2 regions of the Brevibacillus sp. TJ4 genome follow, and region 2 is predicted to be linked to the other one. Evidence: a T-box and tRNA genes for the amino acid it is inferred to sense, from the RefSeq annotation. Region 2 holds a T-box; the other holds one or more tRNA genes.
What was found. A T-box is a leader RNA that pairs with one kind of tRNA and senses whether it is charged. The one in region 2 lies ahead of leuS (leucine--tRNA ligase), so its partner is inferred to be a tRNA-Leu.
Positions count from the first base shown of each region.

Region 1 (7,056 bases), 480 kb from region 2:
TTCCCGTAAAAGATGGCTTCTCCTCAAGGATTTGCCGTCGCGCCTGGAGAGTAGCGTCAAGCGGAAACAGACCGTCCCATTCCGCCCCATGATACGTAGAGGTAACTTCAACCCACAAGGTGTTGGCTTCGTCCTTTCGCGAAAACACGACCCGGTCCTCGCGATACAGCCCGTACCCGGACGGAAGCAGTCCATCGAGGGAGAAGCGGATTCCGACCGGCAAATCATCCGATCGCAGCGCCGCGATGAGCCTGCCGGGCAAAAGAAAGCAGCCCTCGGTATCCTTTTTCAAACATTCACCCATGACAAATACGGCAGTCTGCTCTCCTTCACCCTTTGAGACCAATACGTACATGATGACACCTCCTTTCCACAGTATAGACCGAATCCGTCTGCCGAAAACAGGGTTGCATTTCCAGAAACTGTGAAAAAGCAATGGCGGCTGCTTTTCTCTATCGCAAAAAGGCCGCCCGTCCAGTCCGTACAGACTGAGGGCAGCCCCACATTCACATGTCAAGAAGATTGCTCTGTCACTTGGCGAAACGCCTTGAGGAAATTCTCGACCGGGTGTGCGCCGGATAACCCCAGCTTGCCGTCCAGGACAAAAAAGGGAACCCCGGTAATTTGATTCGCCTGGGCAAAGGAGATGTCCGCCTGAATGTCATCACGATGGCGGCCTGCCTGCAGCGCTTCGCTAGCCAGCTCATCATCGAGACCAGCCTCTTTGGCGATGGCAAGCAACACGTCACGCTCTCCAATATCGCGCCCCTCTTCAAAATAGGCTTTGTAGATCGCGTCCACGATCTTGCCCTGAAGCTCTTCGGGGGCACTTTTGATCAACTGGTGGGAGAGCAGCGTATTAGGCATTTTCTCAACCTTGTCAAAATGAAACGCAAGCCCCGCCGCTTCGCCCGCACGCGTCACCTGCTCCAGCATTTGCTCGACAACCTGCGGCCCTCCTTTGAGCGAACCCATATAGGTGCGGAAAGGCATCCCCTCGACCGGTACTTGCGCATTGAGCTGGTAGCTGCGGTAGCGAACGTGAATCTCTTCGCCAGTCCATTGGGAAATGGCGTCAAACAGATGTTTTTTGCCGATCCGGCACCATGGACATACCGTGTCCTGAAAAATTTCGACGATCATCCCTGCATACATCCTTTCCTCTCATATGGTCTCCATTGTACAGGAAGTACGTCGATCGTGTAAGCTGCATCGTTGGTGTGCGTGTGCAGCGAACTGTTCGGGAATGACAAAATAGGCTGACAATTGCTGTCAGGGCGGAATATGGTATCTCACGGAACAAACGCCTACATGACCAGAAAGGAAGAGAAGCATGGCCATTTCGTATATGGACTACACCGCGCCAAACGTCCAATTTTCAAGCAATGTAAACGAAAACCTGTTTTTTCGCAAAGATGCCCGCAACTATATCAACGTACTTTCCATTCAACAGCTAAACACGCTGGGAAACGTGTCGCTCCTGGATATTTTCCTCAGCACGTCCAATGTCATCGAGCCACACTACCATCAGAACGCATCTGAATTGGTGTATTGTATCTCCGGTGCGGCGGTCGTCTCTTTGCTCAATCCGTTCACAAAAGAGCTGCTCCATTTTCCCATCGGACCAGGGCAAGTCGCAAACGTGCCGCAGGGCTGGTGGCATTACGAAGTAGCGACGGTGGACAACACTCATTTGCTGGCGATTTTTGACGCCCCGATCCCCGAATTCATCGGCGGCTCCGACCTCCTGCGGCTGACACCGCCCGAAGTTTGGGCCCATACGTACTGTCTCGACGAAAGACAGGTACGGGAGACACTGGCACCGATTACGGAAACGGTATTCATCGGACCGCCGAACGACTGCGCCCGCCATCCAGGCTGGGCCGAAACGAAGGATCAGCCGGTATACGAGCACTACGAGTATCACTCCGAACCTTATTACGAACAGTTGTACCGGGCACAGGCGTATGACCAGCAGTTGTATCCCCACGGTCCGGGGCAGTACCCGTATCCACATGATGGCGGCGGATACCCGGGGCACGGCGGGTACTAGGCATCGAAAAAGCAATTTGTCAAAAAATATCCCCCAAGCACAGTCGGCTTGGGGGTTTTCGCGGTATTTGCCATTGTCGATATTAGCTGTTATGACGCCACGCTTCCATATTCAGTTCATTGTTTATCGCTGCAGCGACAAATGCTCCATTGGCTGCGGCGGCAATCGCTTGGTACAATCGTGAGGCTGCGTCTCCGGCACTGTAGACACCCGGTACATTCGTTTTGCCAAAATCATCGACCACGACCATTCCCGTATCAGAGATGTGGCAGCCGATGGATTGCGGCAAATCCGAACCCGTGACCAACTCCGGTTTGAAAAAAATCCCCCGGCACGGAATCGTTGTCCCGTCCTCCAAAACGACTTGCCGCACGATCCCGTCGGTCGAGTCAATCGAGCGAATTTTTGACTCGAACACGGGCACTTGATGTTGCTTGAGCTCCTCGCGCTGCGCATCTGTCAGCTCATCTGGTCCATTCGTGCAAATCGCAAAGCGGTCCGTCCACCCGGAAAGCAGCGGAGCGAAGTGCATCAGCTCGGCTCCTCTGTTGATGACGACGAGCGGCTCGTCTCGCAGCTCCCAGCCATCGCAGTACGGACAAACAAAAGCGCTTTTCCCGTACACCTCCATCAACCCGGGAATGCCAAGCGGCCGATCCTTCATGCCGACAGCAAACAGCAGCTTTTTGCTGGCAAAGGTGGTCCCCTGTGCCGTTCCAATTTGAAAATCTCCGTCTACGCCCGCAATCGACACGACCGTATCCGCCACAAACGATACCGAAGGATAGGCGCTGATTTCTTCTTTGGCGATACGTCGGAATTCGCTCGGACTGACTCCGTCCCGCGTCAGAAAACCGTGCGTCTCGCGTGTTACAGCGTTGCGCGGGCGGCCTTCATCGATCACCGCGACGCGCTTCCTCGCCCGTCCCAGCATGAGAGCGGCGTTCAATCCAGCCGGACCTCCGCCGATGACCGCCACATCGAGCGTTTGCATTTGTTTTGTCATTTTCAATTACACCTCCATGGATCTGAAATATCCATAATTAATGTACAAGAAGTGCATCACTTCCTGTGCCCAACATGAATCCTGCGTTGGAACGCCTCATCCAGTACAGACTGGATGGTGTGTTGCCGCAAATAGTGGTGCAGATGCTGCTCCGCACCTTGCATGACCTTCTCCACCAGACATTCGCACTTCCCCGTACACTCCTGATCGGTCTGTGCAGTTCCCTCTTTTACAAGCAACTGATGCTGCTGCGAATTTACATTGGAGCATTCGAACAACTGCTGTCTTCCTTCGATCACTTGAATCACATCGAGAAATGTAATGTCTGCTGCCGCACGCGCAAGCTCGTACCCGCCCTTTACCCCTGGCACGGCACGCACGATGCCATCCTGGCGCAGCTTGGACATGATTTTGGACAAGTAGCTTTCCGAAACGCCAAGTGTCGCAGCCAATTCCCTGATTCCGACGTTGTGTCCGCTTTGCGAGTTCGCTAAGTGAAGCAACGCGTGCAGAGCGTAATCTGTACTTTTAGAGAACTGCATGTCCTCTCCTCCTTTCCAAAAAAGTTACTAATATGGACCTTCAATATCCACAATAAACGAACCGGCTCCTTTTTGCAAGAGATACCTGATCCACTATCCGCACTCGATTCCATTCTCATCGTGCCGACTCGTTTACACCGTTGGTTGTTCACTGGGAAGGCGTACGAAAAAATGATCGTGCATTGCAAATCCGTGTGAAAATAAAAAAAGACTCGCAAGCTGCCACTCGGGCAGATATACGAGCTCGTTCGTTGTTATGTTGGTGCGGTCGAGAGGACTTGAACCTCCACGGTGTTGCCACCACTAGAACCTGAATCTAGCGCGTCTGCCAATTCCGCCACGACCGCATATACATGGTGCCGGCGATAGGAATCGAACCCACAACCCCCTGATTACAAGTCAGGTGCTCTACCAATTGAGCTACACCGGCATGTATGAAACTCTTCTGTTTCTACCAACTCTATCATCGCAATGAGAATGATAGAAATGGCGGAGCTGACGGGACTCGAACCCGCGACCTCCGGTGTGACAGACCGGCGTGAACTCCAACTTCACCACAGCTCCAAGCTTGATTTGTGCGCCGAGAAATCGGTTTCTCAACTGGCGACTTCTGTAATATAGCATGAGTTGATAGTGTTAAGCAATAGTTTTTTTCAACTTTTTTCAGTTCCATTTACTCATAGATTTGTCTGGCAATTTCCGCTAAAATGAAAACGAGATTTGCAGAAATTCGTAGAATGGTGGAGTAAAATGATCAGACAAACATCACAAATCGCGACCCTCCTTGCTCTTTTCACTCTGCTACCTACAGCAGCGCATGCCTCCTCTGTCTATGTGGTAGACGCCGGGGATACGTTGAGCAAGATCGCACGGGAGCACCAGACGACCGTAGCTGATATTATGACTGCCAACCAGCTTACTTCTGATCGGCTTTCGATCGGACAGACCTTGACATTGCCGGATTCGAGTACCCCTGTCACGACAGCCCCGCCTGCAGCGAACGCACCTGCCCCGCAGGTAATCGCCGCCAGCTCCTCTGCTGATGCGGAAGAAGCGACAGAAATCACCAGGGCCAAAGTGAATGCCGACGTTCTGAACGTCCGTTCTGCTGCCTCGCTGGAGTCAGACATCGTCGGAAAGCTGTACTACGGCAATATCGTCACCGTACAAGACTTCGGCGGCGAGTGGAGCAAAATCAAATATGGTGAGCAAGAAGCGTATGTCGCAACCGAGTTCCTGATCGCCGTACCCGCATCTGCCAATACGGGAGGAAGCGTGACAGAAACAGAACTGGAGCAAATCTTCGCTCCGCTTCTCAACACGCGATATGTGATTGGCGGTACGACCCCGGCGGGATTTGACTGCAGCGGCTTTACTAGTTACGTATTTGCGCAAATGGGGGTTACACTGCCCCGCACATCAGCGGATCAGTTCCGCGGAGGCATAGCCGTTTCCCGCGAAGAAGCACGTCCAGGCGACCTGCTGTTCTACGATACGATGGGAAAAGGGCAAGTCTCTCACGTAGCCATTTATTTGGGGAATGACCTCGTCGTGCACGCCACGGGAGAAAAAGTGGACTACGGACGAATTTCCTATTTGGACAAGCTGTACCCGTTCTACGGCGTAAAGCGCTATATTCAATAGCCAGATTGGTACAAAAACCGCCTGTGCCCCGGGACACCCCCGATATGCAGGCGGTTTTTGTCATGCGATGCGCAATATGCCTATTGCAATTCCTGTGTCTGACGATCCTGTTGTTGTTGATGATGTTGATGCTGCTGCCCAAAGGAGACGTTCATCTTCTCCAGCACTTCCTTCATCTTTTCCAATTGCTGCTGGTAATCCTTGACGACGAGGTTTAACACGCTGACCGATTCCGTAAATTCCGGCTCGTTACTGATCTTGTCGATGGCTTTATGTAGATGCATCATTTTATTTTCCGTCTCCTTGATTTTATCCATCAATTGCAACCCGTTCACCCGTAACCATCCTCTCGCGTGTTTTTTCTTATACTCCCCTATCTGATCCTGTGCTATGCGGAAATAAAAACGCCCGATCAGCATTGTATCGCTGACGGGCGTCATGCAGCCTAGACTTGCGATCCACGCTGGTCGGCAAGCTCCAGGAATGTTTCGATGTCTTTTTCGATCAAACCGAGGGAGTTGCGCCAAAAATCTACGGAACGCACATCCACCCCCATGATCGCCGCAACGTCTGCGACGCTCTTCTTGCCAGTCACGGCCAGCAGTTGATCGTACTGGGCGACGAAGTCATCACCGCGCTTGAGGTACTCGGCGTACAGCCCTTTGGCAAACAGCAGCCCGAAGGCGTAAGGGAAATTGTAGAAGTTGTACAATGCGCTGTAATAATGCGGCTTGCAGACCCACATGTAATGATGCAGTGCCGAGTGGTCCAACCCGTCACCGTACGCGTCTTTTTGCGCTTGCAGCATGATTTCGTTCAATTCCTTGACGGACAGCGACCCCTCTTCCCGTCTGCGGAACAGTTCTGATTCGAACAGGAAGCGGCTGTAGATGTCGACGATCACCTGGCCCGCACCGGAAATATCGTTTTCCAGAATCGCGAATGCCTGTTCAGGTGTCGCCTCTTTCAATGCCGCTTTGGCGACGATCGATTCGCATAGAATGGACGCGGTCTCGGCTATCGGCATCGGGTAATCCGTGTTCAGGAACGCTTCCTCGCCCAGACATTCCCCGTGGTACCCGTGTCCGAGTTCATGCGCCAAAGTGCTGACGTCGTAGTAGCTGCCGCTGAAGTTGGCCATGATCCGGCTCTCTTTGAGGAACGGCAGGTTGTAGCAGAATGCCCCGCCGCGCTTGCCATCGCGAATTTCAGCGTCAATCCACTGGTTGTCAAACGCCTTCGCAGCGTAGTTGGACAGCTTTTCGCTGAAGCTGGCAAAATGCTTGACGATAAAATCCCGCGCTTCCTTATAGCTGTAGCGCATGTCCGCCTCCCCGACCGGAGCGAACATGTCGTAAAACGGAAGGCCGCTTACGTGTCCCAAAAGCTCCCCTTTTTTGCGATAGTACCGATGGAAGGAAGGCAGGCTTTCGCGCATCGCTTGGAGCATCGCATCCAGCGTCTCCCGGTCCATCCGCGAGTCGCCGAGCGTCTTCGCCAGGGCGGATTCATAGCCGCGCAGCTTGGTTTCGGTAATCACTTCGCCCTTGATTCCATTTAAGGCAGCAGCAGCCGATTCGTCGATCTTCTTGTAGGCGGAAAGCTCGGCTTCATATGCGTTTTTGCGGAGTTCGGGGTCTTTTTCAAAAGCCATGTTGCGCACCACTGGCAGAGGAAGCTGCTTCGCTTCGCCGTCGATGACGATGTCCACCAATAAAGTCGACGTGATCATTTCATGCAGCTTGGTCCAGGCGTTGGAGCCTGTGTTTTTCATCTTTGCCAGGATGATTTCCTCTTTTTCGCTCAGCAAA
Region 1 covers NZ_CP185865.1:2,362,778-2,369,833, forward strand. Annotated here, with positions in the region: gene ACAF76_RS11455 (hypothetical protein) at 1-355, opposite strand, end outside; gene ACAF76_RS11460 (DsbA family protein) at 514-1,143, opposite strand; gene ACAF76_RS11465 (cupin domain-containing protein) at 1,334-2,053, shown strand; gene ACAF76_RS11470 (NAD(P)/FAD-dependent oxidoreductase) at 2,136-3,059, opposite strand; gene ACAF76_RS11475 (RrF2 family transcriptional regulator) at 3,116-3,601, opposite strand; tRNA gene ACAF76_RS11480 (tRNA-Leu) at 3,862-3,948, opposite strand; tRNA gene ACAF76_RS11485 (tRNA-Thr) at 3,956-4,031, opposite strand; tRNA gene ACAF76_RS11490 (tRNA-Asp) at 4,089-4,165, opposite strand; gene ACAF76_RS11495 (NlpC/P60 family protein) at 4,352-5,245, shown strand; gene ACAF76_RS11500 (hypothetical protein) at 5,326-5,580, opposite strand; gene ACAF76_RS11505 (M3 family oligoendopeptidase) at 5,691-7,056, opposite strand, start outside.
Region 1: it encodes a tRNA-Leu, which carries the amino acid that the T-box ahead of leuS (leucine--tRNA ligase) is inferred to sense. The anticodon was not compared.

Region 2 (7,056 bases):
TACCGCCCTTTTTGCGAATCAGTGCCGACCTGATTAGCTGTGGTCCAGCTTTTCTCAGCTACACGCTGCAGCAGATGATCGAGGATGCAGTCTCGGAGACAGGCATCTCCCGTGAAGCGGCTACGTATCTGGTGACACAGATGGTCATTGGAGTGGGGCAGCTTTTGCAGCAGGAGCTGTTCACTCTCCCTGCATTGCAAGCGCGCGTCTGCGTGCCAGGCGGGGTTACAGGCGAAGGATTAAAGGTCATGCAGGAGCGACTCCCTGGCATGTTCGCCCAGGTATTCGCCCGCACTCAAGCCAAATTTGCCGAGGATCAGGAGCTGACAGCAGCCCAACTGTCCCAGGTCCCCGCAGAGTAGCAAGCTGCCAAAAGGAAAAAAGGAGCGATTCACCTGGACAGCCAGATGCGCTCCTTTTTCCTTTTTCGATTTGCTCGTTATCGTACGACGATGTTGACCAGCTTGCCTGGCACAGCGATCACTTTCACAATGCTCTTGCCTGCGATCAGCTCCTGAATGGTGTCATTGGCAAGCGCCAACTGCTCCATTTGCTCCTTGCCAGCATCGGCTGCGACCATCAGCTTTTCCTTGTTTTTGCCGTTGATTTGCAGGACGATCTCCACTTCGTCGTCCACGAGCTTGGACTCGTCGTAGGTCGGCCATGGTTCGTAGGCGATGGACTCCTTGTGTCCGAGCTTCTCCCACAGTTCTTCCCCGATATGCGGCGTAATGGGAGAGAGCATTTTCACGAAGTCTTCCATGTATTTTTTCGGCAGAATATCGGCTTTATAGGCTTCGTTGATGAAGACCATCAACTGGGAAATGCCCGTGTTAAAACGCAGTCCCTCGTAGTCTTCCGTCACCTTTTTCACGGTCTGATGGTAGACGCGCTCCAGCGATGTCGGCTTGTCGGTATCGACGATTTTCGGGTTGAGCTCGCCGCTTTCGGTCACGTACAGGCGATAGACGCGGTCGAGGAAGCGACGGGCGCCATCCAGGCCTTTCGTCGACCAGGCGATCGAGGCGTCCAATGGCCCCATGAACATTTCGTACAGGCGCAGTGTATCCGCCCCGTGGCTTTGCACGATGTCGTCCGGGTTCACCACATTGCCTTTGGACTTGCTCATTTTCTCGTTGTTTTCGCCCAAAATCATGCCCTGGTTGAACAGCTTCTGGAACGGCTCCTTCGTCGGCACCACGCCGATGTCGTACAGGAATTTGTGCCAGAAACGCGCGTAGAGCAAGTGCAATACGGCATGCTCGGCACCGCCGATATAGATGTCGACCGGCAGCCATTCCTTGAGCTTTTCCGGATCGGCAAGCGCCTTGTCGTTGTGCGGATCGATAAAGCGCAGGAAATACCAGCAGCTTCCCGCCCACTGCGGCATCGTATTCGTCTCGCGGCGCGCCTTCATGCCCGTCTCAGGATCTACGGTGTTGACCCAGTCGTTGATGTTCGCCAATGGCGACTCACCCGTACCGGATGGCTTGATTTCTTTTGTTTTTGGCAAAATGATCGGAAGCTCCGACTCCGGCACTACCTTCATCGTGCCGTCTTCCAGGTGCAGAATCGGAATCGGCTCACCCCAGTAGCGCTGGCGGCTGAACAGCCAATCGCGCAGGCGGTAGGTCACTTTGCGGCTGCCCTTGCCGTTTTCCTCCAGCCACTCGATCATCTTGGCGATCGCCTGCTCCTTGTTCAAGCCGTCGAGGAAGCCAGAGTTGATGTGTTTGCCATCTCCGGTGTAGGCTTCCTTGGAAATGTCGCCGCCCTCGATGACAGCCTTGATCGGCAGATCGTAAATTTTCGCAAACTCGTAGTCGCGCTCGTCGTGAGCCGGAACCGCCATGATCGAGCCGGTACCGTAGCTGATCAGCACGTAGTCGGCGATCCAGATCGGAATACGCTCGCCGTTCACCGGATTGATCGCATACGCTCCGGTAAAGACGCCCGTCTTCTCCTTCGCCAGATCGGTGCGCTCGAGGTCGCTTTTGTGCTTGGTCTGCTCCAGATACTGCTCCACTGCTGCTTTTTGCTCAGGTGTGGTAATTTGTTCGACCAGCTTGTGCTCCGGTGCGAGAACGGCGTATGTAGCGCCGTAGAGCGTATCCGGACGGGTGGTGAAGACAGTAAAGCTACCGTCGTGGCCATCGATGCCGAAGACGACCTCTGCTCCTTCCGAGCGGCCGATCCAGTTGCGCTGCATTTCCTTGATGCTCTCCGGCCAGTCGAGCTCTTCGAGGTCAGCCAGCAGACGCTCGGCGTACGCCGTAATGCGCAATACCCACTGTCTCATCGGACGGCGCTCTACCGGATGGCCGCCGCGTTCGCTTTTTCCGTCGATTACTTCTTCATTGGCCAGGACAGTACCCAGCGCAGGGCACCAGTTAACGGCTACCTCATCGACATAGGCCAAGCCCTGCTCGTACAGCTTGGTAAAAATCCACTGCGTCCACTTGTAGTAGGCAGGGTCGGTCGTATTGATCTCCCGGTCCCAATCGTAGGAGAAGCCCAGCGATTTGATCTGGCGGCGGAAGTTGTTGATATTTTGCTCGGTAAACTCGGCAGGGTCATTTCCCGTATCCAGTGCGTACTGCTCGGCTGGCAATCCAAAGGCGTCCCACCCCATCGGATGGAGTACATTGTAGCCCTGCATCCGCTTCATGCGCGACAAGATATCGGTAGCCGTATACCCTTCCGGATGTCCAACGTGCAGTCCGGCACCCGATGGGTACGGAAACATGTCGAGAGCGTAAAACTTCTTTTTGTTCTTGTCTTCGGATGTTTTGAAGGTCTTGTTCTGCTCCCAGTATTGCTGCCATTTTTTCTCGATATTGCGATGACTGAAAACCATGGTAACGCACTCCCATTCTACATTGGTTAGAAACGACTTGAACGGTAGCCAAGTCTATACAAAAAAGCCCCACGTCCCCTATCACTTTCGAAAAGGGACGAGAGGCTGTGTTCGACTACTCCCGCGGTACCACCCAGATTGGTGAACATGATTGCTTCACCCGCTTATTAGCATCCCGTAACGAGGATGAATCGCGATCCCTTACACAATGATTCCTGCGACTTTTCTCAGGTCTTCGGGGAACGTGCTGAGAGGCGAGTTCGGAATATTTCCGGGTTGACTTGCACCTGCCGTCAACTCTCTTGCTTCGCGGAATCATCCCTACTATTCCTCTTTAAACGCGTCGATTTTTGCAGTTGTAACTCGATTATAGTCAAAAGAAACCAATTGTGTCAATCTCCCGGCCGATACGCGCGGAAAAATAGACGCTCGCTGTCGGTCGCAGGCGGCAGATCGGTAAAGTCGGCCGTGACCGTCATATCCACAAAACCGGCCTCGCCGAGCCAACGCAGCAACTGGATCGGCTGGTAGGCACGCTGCCAGTGCTCTTCTTCAACGCGCTCGTACAAGCCATTTGGCTGGCGCAGAAAAAACGTCAACTGATGTTCCACTTCCAGGCGCAACGGGTCGCAGAAACATTGCCAAATGTACGAAACTTCATCGTCCTGGTACGTAAAGGTCTCATCGCCAAACACATGCAGTATTTTGTACGGGCTGTGGACGTCAAACAAAAATACGCCACCCGGCTGCAGATGGTCGAAGACGCGGCGAAACGTCTGCTGCACGTCCTCTTCCTCAGTCAGGTAGCTGAGCGAGTCGCACAGGGAGATGACGGCATCTGCCGGTGCCGCCTCCAGCTCCCGCATGTCCTGCTCGGCCCAGGCGACGTGGACTTGAGCCGCCCGCATCTTGTCGTAGGCGATCGCCAGCATGTCTGCTGACAAATCCACCCCGGTGACGCGGTACCCGCGCTTGGCCAAGGGAATGGCCACCGCTCCTGTGCCACAGCCAAGATCGAGCACTGACTGCGGCTGCCTGTTCCCTTGGCGAAAGTTATTCTCCACCCAATCCAGCCATTTGTCATACGGCGTATCGGCCATCAGCCGGTCGTACACCGCAGCCATGTGTGAATACGCCATCGCGGATTACCCTTGCTCCGAAAAGGACACGACCTCGGCGTCTTTCCACAGTCGCTCCAGGTTGTAAAACTCGCGGTCTTCGCGGTGGAATACGTGAATGACGACGTCTTCCAGGTCAACCAGCACCCAGCGTCCTTCATCAGCCCCTTCAATTCCGCGCACGTTGTAGCCGTTTTTGTGGGCCTGATCGCGAATCTCCCTGACGATGGCCTGAACCTGACGCTCGTTGTTGCCGTGACAAATCATAAAGTAGTCCGCGATGACAGACAGGTTTTTAATGTCCAGCACCAGCAAGTTCTCCGCCTTTTTGTCCTCCGCCGCCTTTACCACCAGACGCGCCAAATCTTCTACCGTTTTAACCATTAAACCCTCCTTCTCTCCCTTTGCGGGAAACCAGATCGTTATACGCAAGCAATGTAAGTGGATAAACGGATTGCTTTTTCTCGATCAAAAATTGAATGGTTCCACCCAATGCCACAGCCAGTGCGGTATCGAGGTCTTCTTTCGCCAACTCCCGGATGGTGTCCACCCCCGGATAGTTGCGGTTCGGTTCTATATAGTCTGCCACACAAACCACTTTTTCTAACAGGGACATGCCGACTCTGCCCGTGGTATGGTAGCGGACCGCCTGCAAAATTTCAATATCTGTCACGCCCAGCTCCGTCTGAATGACGATGGCCCCGGCGAACGCGTGCCACAGTTCCTTTTCGCCTGCCAAAAGCTCTGGCGGCAGGTCGTGGCGGAGCAGCACCTCGCGCATCTTTTCTATCGGCCAGCACTTGCAGTAGTCGTGCAAATATCCGGCCATCTCCGCTTTCTTTGGATCAGCGCCGTACTGCAGCGCCAGCAGGCGGGCTGTTTCGGCGACACCCAAAGTGTGCTGGTACCGTTTTTCATTCATCTGTGCCCGCACCTGGGCGAGCAGTGCGTTTCGGTCATTCCACACTTCCATACAGTCCGTTCTCCTTTATATACCGCGCGACCGCATCCGGAACGAGATAACGAATGCTTTTTCCTGCCCCCACCCGATTGCGGATCAGCGTGGATGAAATGTCCCAAACCGGCATTTCCACGTAGGTGACGGATTCATTCTCCCGCTTCATGCGCGATCCGGGCCTGGCCAGACCGATAAAACGGATCATGCGGACCAGTTCCTCGTAGTGATTCCATTCGGGCAGCGTATTGACCATGTCACCACCAATGATAAAGGAAAAATGGTGCGTTGGAAACTTTTGCGTGAGCAGCCGCATCGTATCGTACGTATAGGAAGGTCCCTCCCGTCGCAGCTCCTCATCGCACACGTGGAAGGCCGGATGATCGGCGACGGCCAGTTCAACCATGCGAAGCCGGTGATGGGCAGGCGTCAAGCCATGGCGACTTTTGTGGGGCGGGATGTGCGTAGGCAAAAACCACACCTCATCGAGCTTCGCCTGTTCCCTTGCTTGCTCGGCCGCGAGCAGGTGGCCGCAGTGAATCGGGTCAAACGTGCCGCCCATGATCCCGACGTGTTTTGTATATCCTTCCATCTTCTTATGGCAGCTTGATCGTTTTGTTTTCGCGGGATTCCTTGTACAGTACGACGGTGTGACCGATCAACTGAACCAGTTCCGCTCCTGTCCCTGCTGCCAATTCCTCTGCCACGTCATGCTTGTCATCCAGATTGTTTTGCAGGATTTGCACCTTGATCAGCTCGCGCACCTCCAGGGCCTCCTTGATCTGGGTCAGCATGTTTTCGTTCACACCGCCTTTTCCCACCTGAAAAATAGGGGTGAGGTGGTGTGCTTCTGCCCGCAAAAAGCGTTTTTGCTTGCCGGTTAGCATCGGCTTTCCTCCTTTGGTGATCTATCCATTATTCCGAAGCTGCTCCAGTACGACGGAACGCATCAGGTCGCTGGGGGCAGGCTCTTTGGTCCACAGTTCAAAAGCCAACGCTCCCTGGTTGACGAACATGCCGACACCGGAGTGGACACGCGCCCCCCGATTTCGCGCTTCGCGCAGCAGGCGTGTTTCCAGGGGGTTGTATATCAGGTCGCTGACAACCATGGCGCTGTGCAGCCACTCTGCCGGAACGGGCATGTCTTCCACGTTCGGGTACATGCCGATCGAAGTCGTATTGATCAAAAGTGTGGACGCGGCGATCGCCTCTCTGCCCTCGGCGTGTTCGATCGCTTGTGTCGGCGCAATCGCGCTGACGTGTTCGGCAAGCAAGGCCGCTTTTTCCCGCGAGCGATTGATGATGTGAATGTGCTTGACGCCGTGCTCCGCCAGTGTAAATGCCACGGCTCGCGCTGCACCGCCCGCTCCCAGCATGGTCACGACCTGCTGCTTCAGGTCAATGCCTGTCTCTTCCACCAACGAACGCACGTAGCCCATGCCGTCCGTATTGTAGCCGATCAGCCGGCCGTTGTCGTTGACGACCGTGTTCACTGCCCCGATCCGCTTCGCCAACGGATCGATCTCGTCCAAAAGCGGCATGATTGCCACTTTGTGCGGAATCGTTACATTGACGCCTTTTAGACCCAGCGCGCGAATACCCGCAACAGCATCGGGCAAATTCTCCTCCGCCACGTCAAAAGCTGCATAGGCATACGGCAAGCCTTTTTCGGCAAAGGCGCGATTTTGCATCGCGGGCGACTGCGAATGGGAAACGGGATGACCCAGCAAACCAACCATCTGCGTTTTGCTCGTAATCATGTTGTTTTTGCAACCCCCTAGCTCTCCTGGCTTCTCTCTCGCAAAGCTCTCGGCTTATCTGTTGACAGGCTCCCCGATCAGATGAGCCCTTTTCTCATTCCTACACTGACACCCTTCGGTGCATGCACGACCACATGGGCTTCCTGCTTGCCCTGGAAGCTGACCCAGCCCAGGCCGGAAATGAACACGTCCGTGGTCATCCCCGTCGCCTTGATTTTGAAGGTATGCTTGACAAAAGGCGGCAATGACTTCGCAGCATCTTCTCCGGTCGGCGGCACGAGCAGCGAGCCGTGGTGTTTTTCCAATACTTCATCCGCCTTCTCCAGCTTGGTGCGATGAATGTACAAGTCATTCTCGACGTAGACG
Region 2 covers NZ_CP185865.1:2,844,063-2,851,118, forward strand. Annotated here, with positions in the region: gene comER (late competence protein ComER) at 1-362, shown strand, start outside; gene leuS (leucine--tRNA ligase) at 440-2,857, opposite strand; T-box leader at 2,948-3,205, opposite strand; gene ACAF76_RS14010 (class I SAM-dependent DNA methyltransferase) at 3,250-3,996, opposite strand; gene rsfS (ribosome silencing factor) at 4,003-4,359, opposite strand; gene yqeK (bis(5'-nucleosyl)-tetraphosphatase (symmetrical) YqeK) at 4,352-4,948, opposite strand; gene ACAF76_RS14025 (nicotinate-nucleotide adenylyltransferase) at 4,932-5,522, opposite strand; gene yhbY (ribosome assembly RNA-binding protein YhbY) at 5,527-5,817, opposite strand; gene ACAF76_RS14035 (shikimate dehydrogenase) at 5,839-6,690, opposite strand; gene yqeH (ribosome biogenesis GTPase YqeH) at 6,768-7,056, opposite strand, start outside.